2 linked regions of the Streptomyces liliifuscus genome follow. The main gene of each other region encodes a partner of the protein of the gene in region 2 in a complex. Links are inferred from orthologs where the notes say so. Each region holds a gene or a part of one and is shown on either strand. Other genes may lie near its edges. The genes, in order: uvrB and pcrA.

Region 1 (7,143 bases), 3.7 Mb from region 2 along the record:
CGACTTCTCGGTGATGAAGCCGGCGAAGAACTCTCCGGAGGGCTGGCCCCCGGAGAAGACGAGCAGTCCGAGGCCGAACAGCGCGGCCAGGACGATCCAGACGATCGTCCAGATTCCGGCTTCCTTGATTGATACGTCGTGCGGCTTGCGGCCGATGAAGAAATCGACCGCGATGAGGGCCGCGAGGCCCACGATCGTCAGGACCCAAAGGGTCACGGAAACATCCACTGCGCCTCCGGCAGTACGTAACGGCAAGTGTCAGCGTCGTCGCTGCCGGAGGTCTCTTCCACCCGATGCATGTGGGGCGCGTGACGCGCCCGGTGCACTCGGGCCGACGCCCCGGGATCTGAACCAGATCCGTATTGACGGGTACGCCGCAGTAGGTAGGGAGTACTCCCCTCCGCACGGACGACAGTACCCCAATCACCAAGGAAAGGTAAAGAGATTGGTAAAAGAAGAACCAAAAGTGCTGGTCAGGCGACTTGAAGAACTCTTGGTAAAGGGTGCGCGGGGCCTCAGCGGTTCCAGGAGCGACGGGCCGCCGCGACCTGGGTGAGGACGTGCTGGAGCACCTGGCTGCCCGGGGGGACGCGCGAGGGGTCGTAGGTCCACGCGTGCCCGACCCATGGGTCGGCGAGGTGGTCGTCGGGCGTGGGCGTGAGCCGGAGCAGCGAGCGCCACAGCGGGTCGAGCAGCGGCCCGTAGGCGGTGGCGTCCTCCCGGTCGGCGACCAGCATGAGATGGACGCCGACGGCCGGGCCCTCGTCCGCGAGATAGCGCAGCTGGGTCACGGCACGGTCGTCGAAACCGTGCGGGAAGTCGTTGACGATCAGCAGTTGCTCGGCCGTGTCGAGGCCGGGCGGCAGGGAGTCGGCCGCGCCGCCGCGGATCGCCATCTGTACGAGATCGACGCGCTGCGTGAGCCGGGCCAGAACGTCGGTCACCCCGGCGGCACCGGCGGCAGGCGGGCCGTTGAGCACACCGGTCTGCACGAGAGGCGCGAGGGACGAGGCACCGGAGCCCGCCGGGTCGATGACATGCAGTGTGTACTCGCCCGCCGGGTAGACGGCGAGCAGCCGGGCCGCGATCGCCACCGCCGTGTCCATGCCGAGGCGGCGCAGGTCGTCGGAATCTGCGATCGAACCGTCGAAGGATCCGGCGCGTCCGCTGTCTATCCACAGACCGCGCTCCAGCGGCAGCCGCACCAGCATCGGAATGCTCAGGCCCGCGCTCTCGGGCAGATGGAGGTCGCCCAGGCGCAGGGCCATGGGGATCTCCATCGGGACCCGGTAGCCCTGCCAGACAGGGTTGTCCCAGCGCGCGAAGGCGGGCGGCAGCGCGGGCTCGACGACCTCTGCCTCGGCGGTGAGCTGGGCGAGATCGCGGTCGAGTGCCTCCCTGGCCCGGTCGATCAGCTGGGAATGCTTGGCGCGGGCTGCCTCACGCGCCGCGTCGCCCTGTCCGCCGATGCGGCTGCGCGGGTCGGACAGGACCTTGTCGAGCTCCTGCTCCATCCGCGACTCGGCGAAGTCGACCGCGCTGCGGTACGCGGCCGTGGCGCGGGCCAGGTCCTCGAACATGCCCCACACCTGGTTGTACAGGCGTTCCTCCATGGACCAGCCGGTCGCGTCGCCCGCGACGGGCTGCGCGGGCTGTCCCGGCCGGGCCGGGGGCGCTGTCGGCGGGGGCGGCGGAGGCGCGGCGGCCTGCCGCCCCGGGTGGCTGTAGTTGACGGGTCCGCCGGCTCCGGGACCGGCGGGCTGCGTGACGGCGGACGGGTCCGGCTGCCCGGGCCCTACGGGGTGGCCGCCCTGCGGTGTCGCGTGCCCGGGAGCGCCGGACGCCGTGTGTCCCTGCCCGCCCGGGTGTCCGTGCTGCGGTGATACGTGGCCGGGGGCGCCCTGGGGCGTGGCTCCGCCCTGGTTCTGGCCGAGCGCCGGGGTCGCCGCGTGCCGCGAGCGGTCGCCCTCCGATGTGCGCGGCGGGGGCGCTGCCACCGAACGGGCGAGGCCCTGGGCGACCGCTTCGTTGATGCTGCCCGCGAGCTGGCGGGCCTCGGGCAGGCCCTGGTCGGCGAGGAGTTCGGCGAGGCCGCCCGCGTATCCCTGGCCCACGGCTCGGACCTTCCAGGCGCCCTGCCTGCGGTAGAGCTCGAGTGCGACGACGGCCGACTCCGCGTCCAGCCCCGTGATCGTGTAGCTGGCGACCTCGGAGCCGTCGAGTCCGGTGACCGCGATGAAGGGCGCGGCGACGGAGCCGAACCTGACGGGCCCGCTGCCTCCGGAGGGCAGCGCGAGCAGCACGCTGACCCGGTGCACGGACTCGGGCAGGGCGTCCAGGTCGCACGCGAGGCGGTGGTCGGCCGCCGCCTGCTTGGAGACCTCCAGGCCGGGCAGAGTGGGTGAGCCCGGATGGGCCACCCACTCGACACCGTGCACCGTGCCCTGTTCGTCGCTGAGCGTGGCCCCGGCCACGATCGGTTTTCCGGCCGACACCCGGATCTCAAGTCGGGCCTGGGGCAGCGGGTGGTTCTGCCCCCGGACCAGCTCAGCCGTCATCGCCTTCGTTCCCCCTATGTGCTCGTGCGCCGGGTGCCGGGTTGCCTACAGGTGCGGCAGGATCGCCGGCATCAGGTCCTGGAAGGTGCGGCCGTTGGCCGGCGTGCCGAGAGCGGTCATCTGCCAGCCCGTGCCCGCGCGGTGGACCTTCGCCATGATCTGCGCCGTGTACTGGCCGCCGCCGGCCAGGGTGTAGCGGGCCAGCTCCTGGCCGTTGGTCTCGTCGACCAGGCGGCAGAACGCGTCCTGCACCTCCTGGAAGGTCTGGCCCGTGAACGAGTTCACGGTGAAGACGATCTGGTCGATGTGGACCGGGATGCGCGCGAGGTCGACGAGGATCGCCTCGTCGTCGCCGCCCTGGCCCACGCCGCCGACGAGGTTGTCACCGGTGTGGCGCACGGAGCCGTCGTCGCTGACGAGGTGGCGGAAGAACACCACGTCGACCGGCTGCTTGTCCGCGAACAGCACGGCGGACGCGTCAAGGTCGATCTCACGGGTGCGAGAGCCGAACAGGCCACGTCGCGGGGCGGCCTGCCAGCCGAGCCCCATGCGGACCGCGGTCAGCGTGCCTCCGTCGTTCTTCTGCAGACTGATGGCCTGACCCTTGGTCATGTTGACCGTCACGCGCTGTTCCCCTCTCGAACTGTCCCCTGTTGCCGCAGAGTCCTGCGGTTGACCAGCAACCCTACGCAGAGCCACTGACAGCGCCGAACCCTGGTGCACACTTTGTGTCGGTCTTGCAACACAGCGCGCCACTCCGGGTGTCAGGCGATGCCGGCTTCCTTCATCTGTCGCAGTTCCTTCTTCATCTCAGAGACCTCGTCACGCAACCTGGCGGCGATCTCGAACTGCAGGTTCGCGGCGGCGGCGCGCATCCGCTGCGTCATCTCCTCGATCTGCTCGGCGAGTTCCGCCGCGGGCCGGTCGGTCGGGACGGTGTCCTTGGCCTTGCCCTTGGCGGACTTGGCTCCCTTGGCCGCCTTCCCGCCGAGCGCGGGCACGGGGGCCTTGGCGCCCTTGCCGTCCGACGACTTGCGGTAGCCCGAGCCGAGCAGCTGTTCCGTGTCGACGTCCTCGCGGGCGATCTGCGCCACGATGTCGTTGATCTTCTTGCGGAGGGGCTGCGGGTCGATGCCCCGCTCCGTGTTGTACGCGACCTGCTTCTCCCGGCGGCGGTTGGTCTCCTCGATGGCCTTCTCCATCGCCGGGGTGATCTTGTCGGCGTACATGTGGACCTGACCGGACACGTTTCGGGCGGCGCGGCCGATGGTCTGGATCAGGGAGGTGCCGGAGCGCAGGAAGCCCTCCTTGTCGGCGTCGAGGATCGACACCAGGGAGACCTCGGGCAGGTCGAGGCCCTCCCTGAGGAGGTTGATGCCGACGAGGACGTCGAACTCGCCGGCCCGCAGCTCGCGCAGCAGCTCGACGCGGCGCAGGGTGTCGACGTCGCTGTGCAGATAGCGGACCTGGATGCCCAGTTCGAGGAAGTAGTCGGTGAGGTCCTCGGCCATCTTCTTGGTGAGGGTGGTGACCAGGACGCGCTCGTCCTTCTCGGTGCGCTTGCGGATCTCGTGCACCAGGTCGTCGATCTGGCCCTCGGTGGGCTTGACGACGACCTCGGGGTCGATGAGGCCGGTGGGGCGGATGATCTGCTCGACGAAGCCGTCGCCGCGCGAGAGCTCGTACTTGCCCGGTGTCGCCGACAGGTAGACGGCCTGGCCGATGCGCTCCTGGAACTCCTCCCACTTCAGGGGGCGGTTGTCCAGGGCGGACGGCAGCCGGAAGCCGTGGTCGACGAGGGTGCGCTTGCGGGAGGCGTCGCCCTCGTACATCGCGCCGATCTGCGGGACCGTGACGTGCGACTCGTCGATGACGAGCAGGAAGTCGTCCGGGAAGTAGTCGATCAGCGTGTTCGGCGGGGAGCCGGGCTCGCGGCCGTCGAAGTGCATCGAGTAGTTCTCGACGCCCGAGCAGGAGCCGATCTGGCGGAGCATTTCGAGGTCGTACGTCGTGCGCATCCGCAGCCGCTGGGCCTCCAGGAGCTTGCCCTGCTTCTCCAGCTCCGAGAGACGCTCGCCCAGTTCCTTCTCGATGTCGTTGGCGGCGCGCTCCAGGCGCTCGGGCCCCGCGACGTAGTGGGAGGCCGGGAAGACGTACAGCTGCTGGTCGTCGCTGATGATCTCGCCGGTGAGCGGGTGCAGTGTGGAGAGGGCCTCGATCTCGTCGCCGAACATCTCGATGCGGACGGCCAGCTCTTCGTAGACCGGGAAGATCTCGATGGTGTCGCCGCGGACGCGGAAGGTGCCGCGGGTGAACGCCAGGTCGTTGCGCGTGTACTGGATGTCGACGAAGCGGCGCAGGAGGTCGTCCCGGTCGATCTCGTCGCCGATCTTGAGGTTGACCATGCGGTCCACGTACTCCTGCGGCGTGCCCAGGCCGTAGATGCAGGAGACCGAGGCGACCACGACGACGTCCCGGCGGGTGAGCAGCGAGTTGGTCGCGGAGTGGCGCAGGCGCTCCACCTCCTCGTTGACCGAGGAGTCCTTCTCGATGTAGGTGTCCGACTGCGGGACGTACGCCTCGGGCTGGTAGTAGTCGTAGTACGAGACGAAGTACTCGACGGCGTTGTTCGGCAGCAGCTCGCGGAACTCGTTGGCCAGCTGGGCGGCCAGCGTCTTGTTCGGCGCCATCACGAGAGTGGGGCGCTGGAGCTTCTCGATCATCCACGCGGTGGTGGCGGACTTGCCGGTGCCGGTCGCGCCGAGAAGGACCACGTCCTTCTCACCTGCGCGGATACGCCGCTCGAGGTCGGCGATGGCAGCGGGCTGGTCGCCGCTGGGCTGGTAGGGGCTGACGACCTCGAAGGGCGCCACCGTGCGTTCGATCTTTGATACGGGCCGCATGGGTTCCACCGTACGACCCCGCACTGACAACGGGGTCGCGTCACCAGTTCTGCGGGGTGCGGGAACCGGGGCGCCTGGAGCTCCGGCGCTGGCCCGGCACGGACCGGCGGCCGGTGTGGCGGACGGTGTGGGCCGGGATGCCGGGCTTCTGCTCGGCGGGGCTCCAGTCGGGCTTGCCCATGACCATCAGCGGGTCGAACATCACGACGACACCGGCCAGCAGCAGGAAGGCCAGGGGGCCGACCATCAGGGGGGCCAGCAGGGTCGCGGGCGAGTCCCCGGACGGGGTGCTGGTGGCGCTGTGCAGATGGACGTTGAGGGCGGCCATGCCGGTGTAGTGCATACCGCTGACGGCGAGACCCATGACCAGGCTCGCGCCCACGCTCCACATGAAGCCGCGGACCTGACCCGCCGCCCACAGGGCCGCGATCGCGGCGACGACGGCTATGACGACCGAGGCGGAAACGGTGAAGGTGTTGTACTCGAGCTTTCCGTTGAGTCGCATTCCGGCCATGCCCAGGTAGTGCATCGAGGCGATGCCGAGACCTGTGATGGTGCCCCCGGTGAACAGGGCGGTTCCGGAGGCTCCCTTGTAGCCGACGATGAAGATCCCGATGCCGACCATGACGATCGCGACGCCGAGGCTCGCGAACGTCGTCAGTTTGTCGTAGCGGACCGGTGTCTCCTGGACGGAGAAGCCCATCATCGCGATGAAGTGCATGGTCCAGATGCCGGAACCGATCGCCGCCGAACCGAGGGCGAGCCAGCCTGGTCGCCAGGAGCGGGTGACGAGCATCGATCTCGTGGTGCAGCGCAGACCCAGCGCTCCACCGAGGCAGGCCATCAGGTACGCCACCAGCGGCGTGACGAGTCCGTAGCTGAATCCGTCGACCGTGCCCTGCATGCGCGGTTGCCCTTCCGCCCTGATGAGTCCCGGAAATTCGTGAGATGCCCCCGTCCCAGGACCGCCACGGCGGTCAGGGTTGACGCAGAGAGTATGACTCGCCCCGGAACGCTCGAACGATTTTCCGGCAAAGAATCACGACCTTGCCGCACTTGTGCGGCAAGCGTGATCGGACATGGGCAACTCCATTCAATCTGTGGCCATCCTGCACCCCCCTACTGTTGACCCTCTGCTGTCACTCTAGGACGGTCCGTGAACACAGACGCAAGGAGTACGCATGTACGCGCGCGCTGCCGCCGCCACGACCACCGCGCTCCTGGGAGCCGCTGTCGTTGTTCTCCCCGCACCCACCGCCCACGCCGCACCGGACACCGACCGGACTCAGGTCATCGCCCACCGAGGCGCCTCGGCCTACGCCCCCGAGAACACCCTGGCCGCCATCGACAAGGCCGACGACCTGGGATTCCGCTGGGTCGAGAACGACGTCCAGCGCACCAAGGACGGCCAGCTCGTGGTGATCCACGACGACAGCCTGAACCGCACGACCAACGTCGAGGAGGTCTTCCCCGGGCGGGCCCCGTGGAAGGTCAAGGACTTCACCGCCGCGGAGATCGCGCAGCTGGACGCGGGCAGCTGGTTCAGCCCGCGGTACGCGGGCGCGCACGTACCGACCCTGAAGCAGTACATGAACCGGGTTTCACGGAATCACCAGAAGCTCGTCCTGGAGATCAAGAATCCCGCTCTCTACCCGGGCATCGAGCGGGAGACCCTCAAGGTC
Region 2 (7,293 bases):
GCCGCCGAAGATTGTCGCGCCCTCGTACCGCCGGGTACAGTCGCCGCACTGCTCTGCCAGCCCCTGTCGTCGAGGCGAAAGAGAAGTTGGTGAACGACCGTCACCCGTCGGGGACCGCAACTCCCCCGGCTCCGGCTCCCGAGGCCGCCACGACGCATTACGCGTCCTATGGCGAACAGGGCGTCCAGTACGGCGACTTCACCACGTACGACGGCTACTCCGCCACCGGTTTCGACGCCAACGCCACCGGTGCGTACGGCGCGACGGGCAGCTACGACACGACGGGCGCCTACGCGACGACGACCTTCGACACCGACCCTCTGTTCGGCGACCTCCCCGGCAACGGCGGCGGAACCGACGGCAGCGGCGCGGGCACGGGTTCGTACGACGCCACCCAGTGGGCCACCGGCAGTCACCAGACCCTGAACTACGACCCGTACGCGGCCCAGCACCACGCCGCGTTCGAGACCGGCAGCTATGACACGAGCGGTGTCTGGCAGAACGCCGGTTACCAGCAGCTCGGCGAGATCCCGACGCAGGCCGGGAGCCCGGACGGCACCGGTCAGTGGGACGCGAACGCCTGGCTCCAGGCCGATCCGGTCGACCCCACCCAGCAGTGGACCGCGCCGACCTTCGAGACCGGCACGTACGACGCGACGGCGTGGAACTCGGACGGCGGCGACCAGAACCGGACCCAGGTCCAGCCGCAGCCCCAGGTCCAGCCCCACCATCAGGCGCAGGCCGAGCACGAGTCGTATCCGACCGACCAGCACACGTCGTACGACCACCACGAGGCCTACGACGGGCACGAGTCGTACGAGCAGCAGGCCACCACCACCTTCGAGCAGGTCCCGTACGAGGAACAGGCCACCGCGGACGGCGAGTTCACCCCCTCCGACGACGCCGACGCGGACTCCGCCACCGATGGCCACAGCCACGCCCACGACGAACCCGCACCCTTCGACGACGTCGAGGAGACCGCCTCCGTCGCCACCGCCGCCCCGGCCGGCCGCTCCGCGTCACGTGCGGCCGGCCGTTCCGCGCCCCGTTCCCGCCGCCGCACCCCGCCGAAGCGTTCCGCCCTGCTGACGGTCGCCGTGCCCTCGGCGTGTGTGATGGGCGTGGCCGGAATCGCCGCCGCGTCCGTGACCGGCGGAAGCAGCAGCAACGACGACGTGCAGACGACGGCCGCCGCGCCCGACGCGAGCGCCGTGAAGCCGGCGGCAGCGAACAACCAGCTGGACACCCAGCTCGAGAACCTCTCCGCGGACGCGGACGACTTCGCCGACCGGGCGAGCCGTACGCAGGAACGTATCGACTTGAAGGCCCAGCAGGCCGCCCAGAAGCAGAAGGCGGCGGCGGAAGCGGCCCGCAAGGAGCGGCTGCGGCCGAAGTTCGCGCTGCCGGTCGCGCAGCACGGGCTCAGCGCCTACTACGGACAGGCCGGCATCAACTGGATGTCCGTCCACACCGGCATCGACTTCCCCGTCTCGTACGGCACGACGGTGATGGCCGCGACCGACGGGACCGTCCGGACGCAGTGGAACAGCGCGTACGGGAACATGGTCATCGTGACGGCCAAGGACGGTACGGAGACGTGGTACTGCCACCTCTCCACGTACAAGGTCGCCTCGGGTGCCGTCGTGAAGGCCGGGGATCCGATCGCGTACTCCGGGAACTCCGGGAACTCGACCGGTCCGCACCTCCACTTCGAGGTGCGTCCGGGTGGTGGCTCGGCGATCGACCCGCTGCCGTGGCTGCGCAGCCACGGGCTGGACCCCTCGTAGGGGAGCGCCGACCGGAGCCGGAGTCCTGGGGGCTGCGCCCCCAGACCCCCGAATCGGCCTGAACGGCCTCGTCCTCAAACGCCGGACGGGCTGAAAGTGATGGGCCCGCCCTTCAAGTAGCCCCCGTGGCCATTGCCCTTGAGAGCTACAGCTTCTCCACCGGCGCGTACCGCAGCAGCAGCCTCTTCGGCTTCTCCTCGCCGAAGTCGACCGTCGCCTCCGCGTTCGCACCGGTGCCCTTCACCCCGACGACCGTGCCGAGGCCGAACTGGTCATGGGTGACGCGGTCGCCGACCGCGAGGGACACCACCGGCTTGTCGGTGGCGCCGCGTCGGGTGGCGAAGCCGGACGCGCCCGAGGCGGCCGAGCGGGAGCGCGAGGAGGACAGGGAGGCCGCCACGCCGGACACCGGGCCGGAGGAGACCGGGCCCAGGGAGCCCGTGCGCTTCCACTCCAGATGCGTGTCCGGGATCTCCTCCAGGAAGCGGGACGGCGGGTTGTACGAGGGCTGGCCCCAAGCGCTGCGCATCGAGGAGCGGGTGAGATACAGCCGCTCCCGCGCGCGCGTGATGCCGACGTACGCGAGCCTGCGCTCCTCCTCCAGCTCCTTGGTCTGGCCGAGGGCGCGCATGTGCGGGAAGACGCCGTCCTCCATGCCGGTCAGGAACACCACGGGGAATTCGAGGCCCTTGGCGGTGTGGAGGGTCATCAGCGTTATCACGCCGGACCCGTCCTCCTCCTCGTCCGGGATCTGGTCGGAGTCGGCGACGAGCGCGACCCGCTCCAGGAAGGCGGAGAGCCCGCCCGGTGCCTCACCCTCGCCGGCCTCCTGCTCGAACTCCAGGGCCACGGCGGCCAGTTCCTGGAGGTTCTCGATGCGGGTCTCGTCCTGCGGGTCGGTCGAGGCCTGCAACTCGGCGAGGTAGCCGGTCCGTTCGAGAACCGCCTCAAGGACCGTCGCCGGGCCGGCGCCCGACTCGACGATCGTGCGGAGGTCCTCCATCAGGGTGTTGAACTTCTTGACGGCGTTCGTCGAGCGGGACGCCATGCCGTACGCCTCGTCCACGCGGCGCAGCGCCTGCGCGAAGCTGATCTTCTCGCGCTGGGAGAGCGCGTCGATCATCGCCTCGGCGCGGTCGCCGATGCCGCGCTTGGGGACGTTGAGAATGCGCCGGAGCGGTACGGAGTCCTCGGGGTTCGCGAGCACGCGCAGGTACGCGAGGACGTCACGGACCTCCTTGCGCTCGTAGAAGCGGACGCCGCCGACGACCTTGTAGGGCAGGCCGACGCGGATGAAGACCTCTTCGAAGACACGGGACTGCGCGTTCGTACGGTAGAAGACGGCGACGTCGCCCGCCTTCGCGTCGCCCGCGTCCGTGAGCCGGTCGATCTCGTCGGCGACGAACTGGGCCTCGTCGTGCTCGGTGTCGGCGACATAGCCGGTGATCTGGGCGCCCGCGCCCGCGTTGGTCCACAGGTTCTTGGGGCGGCGCGACTCGTTGCGCTCGATGACCGCGTTCGCGGCGGTGAGGATCGTCTGCGTCGAGCGGTAGTTCTGCTCCAGCAGGATCGTCGTCGCGTTCGGGTAGTCCTCCTCGAACTGGAGGATGTTGCGGATGGTCGCGCCGCGGAAGGCGTAGATCGACTGGTCCGCGTCACCCACCACGCACAGCTCCGCCGACGGGAGGTCGTGCTCACTGGGCGGTACGTCGACCGGGTGCTCGGAGGTGCCGACGAGCTCGCGCACAAGGGCGTACTGCGCGTGGTTCGTGTCCTGGTACTCGTCGACCAGGACGTGCCGGAAGCGGCGGCGGTAGTGCTCGGCGACGTCCGGGAAGGCGCGCAGGAGGTTGACCGTCGTCATAATCAGGTCGTCGAAGTCCAGCGCGTTCGCCTCGCGCAGGCGTGACTGGTACATCGCGTAGGCCTGGGCGAGGGTCTTCTCGAAGCCGTCGGCGGCCTGGGCGGCGAAGTCCTCCTCGTCGATCAGCTCGTTCTTCAGGTTCGAGATCTTGGCGCTGAACGACTTGGGCGGGAAGCGCTTGGGGTCGAGGTCCAGGTCACGGCAGACCAGGGCCATGAGGCGCTTGCTGTCGGCGGCGTCGTAGATCGAGAAGGAGGAGGTGAAGCCGAGCTGCTTCGACTCGCGCCGCAGGATCCGTACACACGCGCTGTGGAACGTCATCACCCACATCGCGTTGGCGCGCGGGCCGACGAGCTGCTCGACGCGCTCCTTCATCTCGCCCGCGGCCTTGTTCGTGAAGGTGATCGCGAGGATCTGGCCCGGGTGCACCTTGCGCTCGCCCAGCAGGTGGGCGATGCGATGCGTGAGCACACGGGTCTTGCCGGAGCCCGCGCCGGCCACGATGAGCAGCGGCGAGCCGTGGTGGACCACCGCCGCGCGCTGGTTCTCGTTCAGCCCGTCCAGGAGCGCGGCCGGGTCCACGTGCGGCCGGGGGGCGCCGTCGCGGTAATACCCGTCCCGACTCGGCGGCACGTCGAAGTGGCCGCCGAACAAATCGTCCGGAACGGGCTCCGACTCCGGTGCCTCGTCCTCGGGCGGCGGCGGGGGCTCCTCCTCGTGGGCCCGCGAGGGCTTGAGGTCCGCCAGGAAGCTGTCATCAAAGAGGCTGCTCATCGCTCTCCGAGTCTAGGCGTCCCCACTGACAGCGTGCCGCCACCCTTGAAACTTGGCGGATCGCTCCAGCGGGGCTGCGGGTATGTCGGGCCGCCCGCCACCGGCCCCGTCACCCTCCGCAGGATGCCCGTGACGATCCGCGATCAGGCGGTCGACCTGCGGCTTCGCCGGAAACCCGGAACGCCGTATCGCGGGTGCGGGTCGGCTGTGGCTGGTCGCGCAGTTCCCCGCGCCCCTTCGGGGGCCACCGTCGGCCCACTTCGGACAACTCTCCGTAGATCATCCCTAATTGACCACGGGGAGTCGGCCTCAAAGCTAAGGTCACGAAAATGTATCGGGCATATCGCGCATCAAACTTCACAGGGGCCACAGGAATTAGCTAACTTTTATGTGGGCCGCACGACCCGCACCGGCGAACACGCCGGGCCGAGCGGCCTCCGCCGAGTCCGGTACGCCCTCGTGGCCGACGGAGCCGGGGACCCAACCGAACTTGGGGTGAATCGGTCCAACTCCCTTCGGGGAAACGGACCGTAGGGCAAACCTTCCGGAGCACCCGCCCGAACCCGACAGCTAACTCGGTAGGCGGATGACGGAAGGAGACGCCCTCGTGGCGCCACACCGCAAGTCCCGGCCCCCCAGTCCGATGGGCATACGGACTCCGGCCATCGCCACCGCGGCCCTGACCTCGGTGGCCCTTCTCTCCCAGACGGCGAACGCGGCCCCCTCCGAGGAGCCCAGGCCGAGCCTCGAGGAAGTCGAGAAGAAGGTCGACGACCTCTACCGCCAGGCGGAGACGGCCGGCGAGAAGTACAACGCGGCCAAGGAGAAGACCACCAAGCAGAAGAAGCGCGTCGACACCCTGCTCGACGACGTGGCGCGCCGCACGGAGAAGCTCAACGACGCGCGCGAGGAGCTCGGTACGTTCGCCGCCGCGCAGTACCGCACCGGGGCCGCCGCCCCCGACACCGCCTCCCTGCTCCTCGCGGACAACCCGCAGGACTACTTCGACCAGACCCAGCTGATGGACCGGCTCACCAGCCGCCAGAAGCAGTCCGTCGACGACTACGTGACGCAGCAGACCGCCACGACGGAGAAGCGGCAGGAGGCGTCCGAGAGCCTGGAGACGCTCACCAGGACGCAGAGCTCGCTGAAGACGTCCAAGGCGGACGTCCAGCGGAAGCTCGCCACGGCGCGCGACCTCCTCTCGAAGCTGACCGCCGAGGAGAAGGCGCGCCTCGCCGCGATCGAGCGGCAGAAGCAGGAAGAGGCTCAGCGCAAGGCGGACGAGCTGGCCCGGCAGCAGGCGGCCGACGCCGAGCGGCGGCGCCAGGAGGCGGCGCAGGGCACCGGGACCTCCACGGGCTCCGGGAGCGCCTCGGGCACCTCCGGGTCGGGCTCCGGCTCCGTCGCCTCCACCGCCAAGGCCGGCAAGGCACTCGCCTTCGCCCGCGCCCAGATCGGCAAGCCGTACGTCTGGGGCGCGAGCGGCCCCGGCTCGTACGACTGCTCCGGGCTCACCCAGGCCGCCTGGAAGGCCGCCGGTGTCACGCTCCCGCGGACCACCTGGGACCAGGTCAAGACCGGCACGACGGTCTCCGTGAACAGCGCCCAGCCCGGTGACCTGGTCTTCTTCTACGACGACATCAGCCACGTCGGCATCTACATCGGCGACGGAATGATGATCCACGCGCCCAAGCCGGGGGCGTACGTCCGCGAGGAATCGATCTTCTACATGCCGATCCACAGCGTGGTGCGCCCGGCGTGAGGGGCTTTTCGTAGACCTGTTCTCCGCTCAGGTCCCTCAGATCCTTCAGGCCCTTCAGGCCCTTCAGGTCCAGAGCACCGCGATGAAGATGTTCGCCGTGGTGAGGCCGCCCACCAGGCCGAACAGGCTGTTCTCCACCTTCTCCTCGTCCCGTTTCACGTACACGAGGCCGAGGATCACGACCAGCAGGGCGAGCTTCACGCCGATCTTGATGTTGTTGACGGTCTGGTCGTCGGCCTGGTTGAGGCCGACCAGGATCGCGCCGGTGACCAGCATGGTCAGCGCGCCGTGGAGCATGGCGGGGCTGAAGCGGGCCGTGCCGTCACTCATGGCCTTCAGCTGCGTGAGAAAGCCGCCGAGGAGGGACGCGATGCCGATGATGTGCAGGGCGACGAAGACATGAATGAGTACGTCCATGAGCCCGGACACTAACCAAACGCCTCCACACCACCGCGCACCGCCCCCGGCCTCGCACACCCGGCCCCGCGGGCCCCTGGCGACTCCCACGCCACACCCCGGCGGAGCCCATAGCACCGGATCGGCGGCCGTTTCCCCACAACCCGCTCATCGGTCACCGCATCACGTCAAGTCGGTGGCCCCGGGCCCGGATCGTGGTCGTACCCGGTCAGCTCATGTCCGAGTCCCACCACTTCCGTACATGCCGTTACCCCCGCCGCGGTCCCAGGTTTAGCGTCCTTCACCAGGTGACCGGCTCCCCACCACCGCCCGGGTCAGGGGCGGCATCCGGACACCACCGCCGAGAAAGGTCCGGCGGCGGCCCGCTCCCCCTGTGCGGGCCGCCGCCGGACGTGCAACCGGCCCCTGAGGGGCCGCCGCCGCGGGACGCACCAAATCCACGGCGGCCGTACGGAAGGACGTGGATCGCACGTGGCAGCGCACCGCAAGCCGAGACAGCGCTCAGTCGGCGGCAGTACGGCCCGCACCGCCTTCACCATCGCGCTGGCGGGCGCGGCGAGCGCGACCGGGTTCGAGGGGACGGGAACCGCCGCCCCGGAGCTGACACCCGCTCAGGTCAGGGCGAAGGTCGACAAGTTGTACCAGGAGGCGGAGGTCGCCACCGAGAAGTACAACGGTGCGAAGGA

The links.
Region 1: the proteins of pcrA (region 2) and uvrB are in contact, whole or in part, in a crystal structure (PDB 7EGT), measured with the Thermus thermophilus proteins. The link is inferred for Streptomyces liliifuscus from one-to-one orthologs. Residues at the interface, in WP_096412145.1 of Thermus thermophilus: His654, Arg656, Phe657, Gln666, Asp668, Glu669, Lys680, Arg681, Leu682, Ser683, Lys685, Tyr686, Ala687; in WP_096411307.1 of Thermus thermophilus: Glu23, Leu25, Arg26, Asp27, Gly28, Glu29, Arg30, Phe31, Arg55, Glu326, Asp327, Phe328, Glu379, Ser382, Gln383, His398, Gly400, Arg401.

The regions. Positions count from the first base shown.
Region 1 is NZ_CP066831.1:8,097,418-8,104,560, reverse strand. Bases 2,893-5,885 are described here. They hold uvrB (excinuclease ABC subunit UvrB), read right to left. Parts: upstream 5,462-5,885; coding sequence 3,323-5,461; downstream 2,893-3,322. Other genes in these bases: JEQ17_RS34895 (MHYT domain-containing protein), read right to left, coding at 5,502-5,885; JEQ17_RS34905 (TerD family protein), read right to left, coding at 2,893-3,182. Also shown: JEQ17_RS34915 (TerC family protein), read right to left, coding at 1-228; JEQ17_RS34910 (TerD family protein), read right to left, coding at 516-2,558; more of JEQ17_RS34905, read right to left, coding at 2,604-2,892; more of JEQ17_RS34895, read right to left, coding at 5,886-6,365; JEQ17_RS34890 (glycerophosphodiester phosphodiesterase), read left to right, coding at 6,643-7,143. UniProt on the Escherichia coli protein: The UvrABC repair system catalyzes the recognition and processing of DNA lesions. A damage recognition complex composed of 2 UvrA and 2 UvrB subunits scans DNA for abnormalities.
Region 2 is NZ_CP066831.1:4,445,171-4,452,463, forward strand. What follows is about bases 1,680-4,822. They hold pcrA (DNA helicase PcrA), read right to left. Parts: upstream 4,426-4,822; coding sequence 1,933-4,425; downstream 1,680-1,932. Other genes in these bases: JEQ17_RS18760 (M23 family metallopeptidase), read left to right, coding at 1,680-1,787. Also shown: more of JEQ17_RS18760, read left to right, coding at 90-1,679; JEQ17_RS18770 (C40 family peptidase), read left to right, coding at 5,033-6,190; JEQ17_RS18775 (hypothetical protein), read right to left, coding at 6,254-6,607; JEQ17_RS18780 (C40 family peptidase), read left to right, coding at 7,079-7,293. UniProt on the Escherichia coli protein: A helicase with DNA-dependent ATPase activity. Unwinds DNA duplexes with 3'-5' polarity. Translocates on single-stranded DNA with 3'-5' polarity. Initiates unwinding more efficiently from a nicked substrate than double-stranded DNA.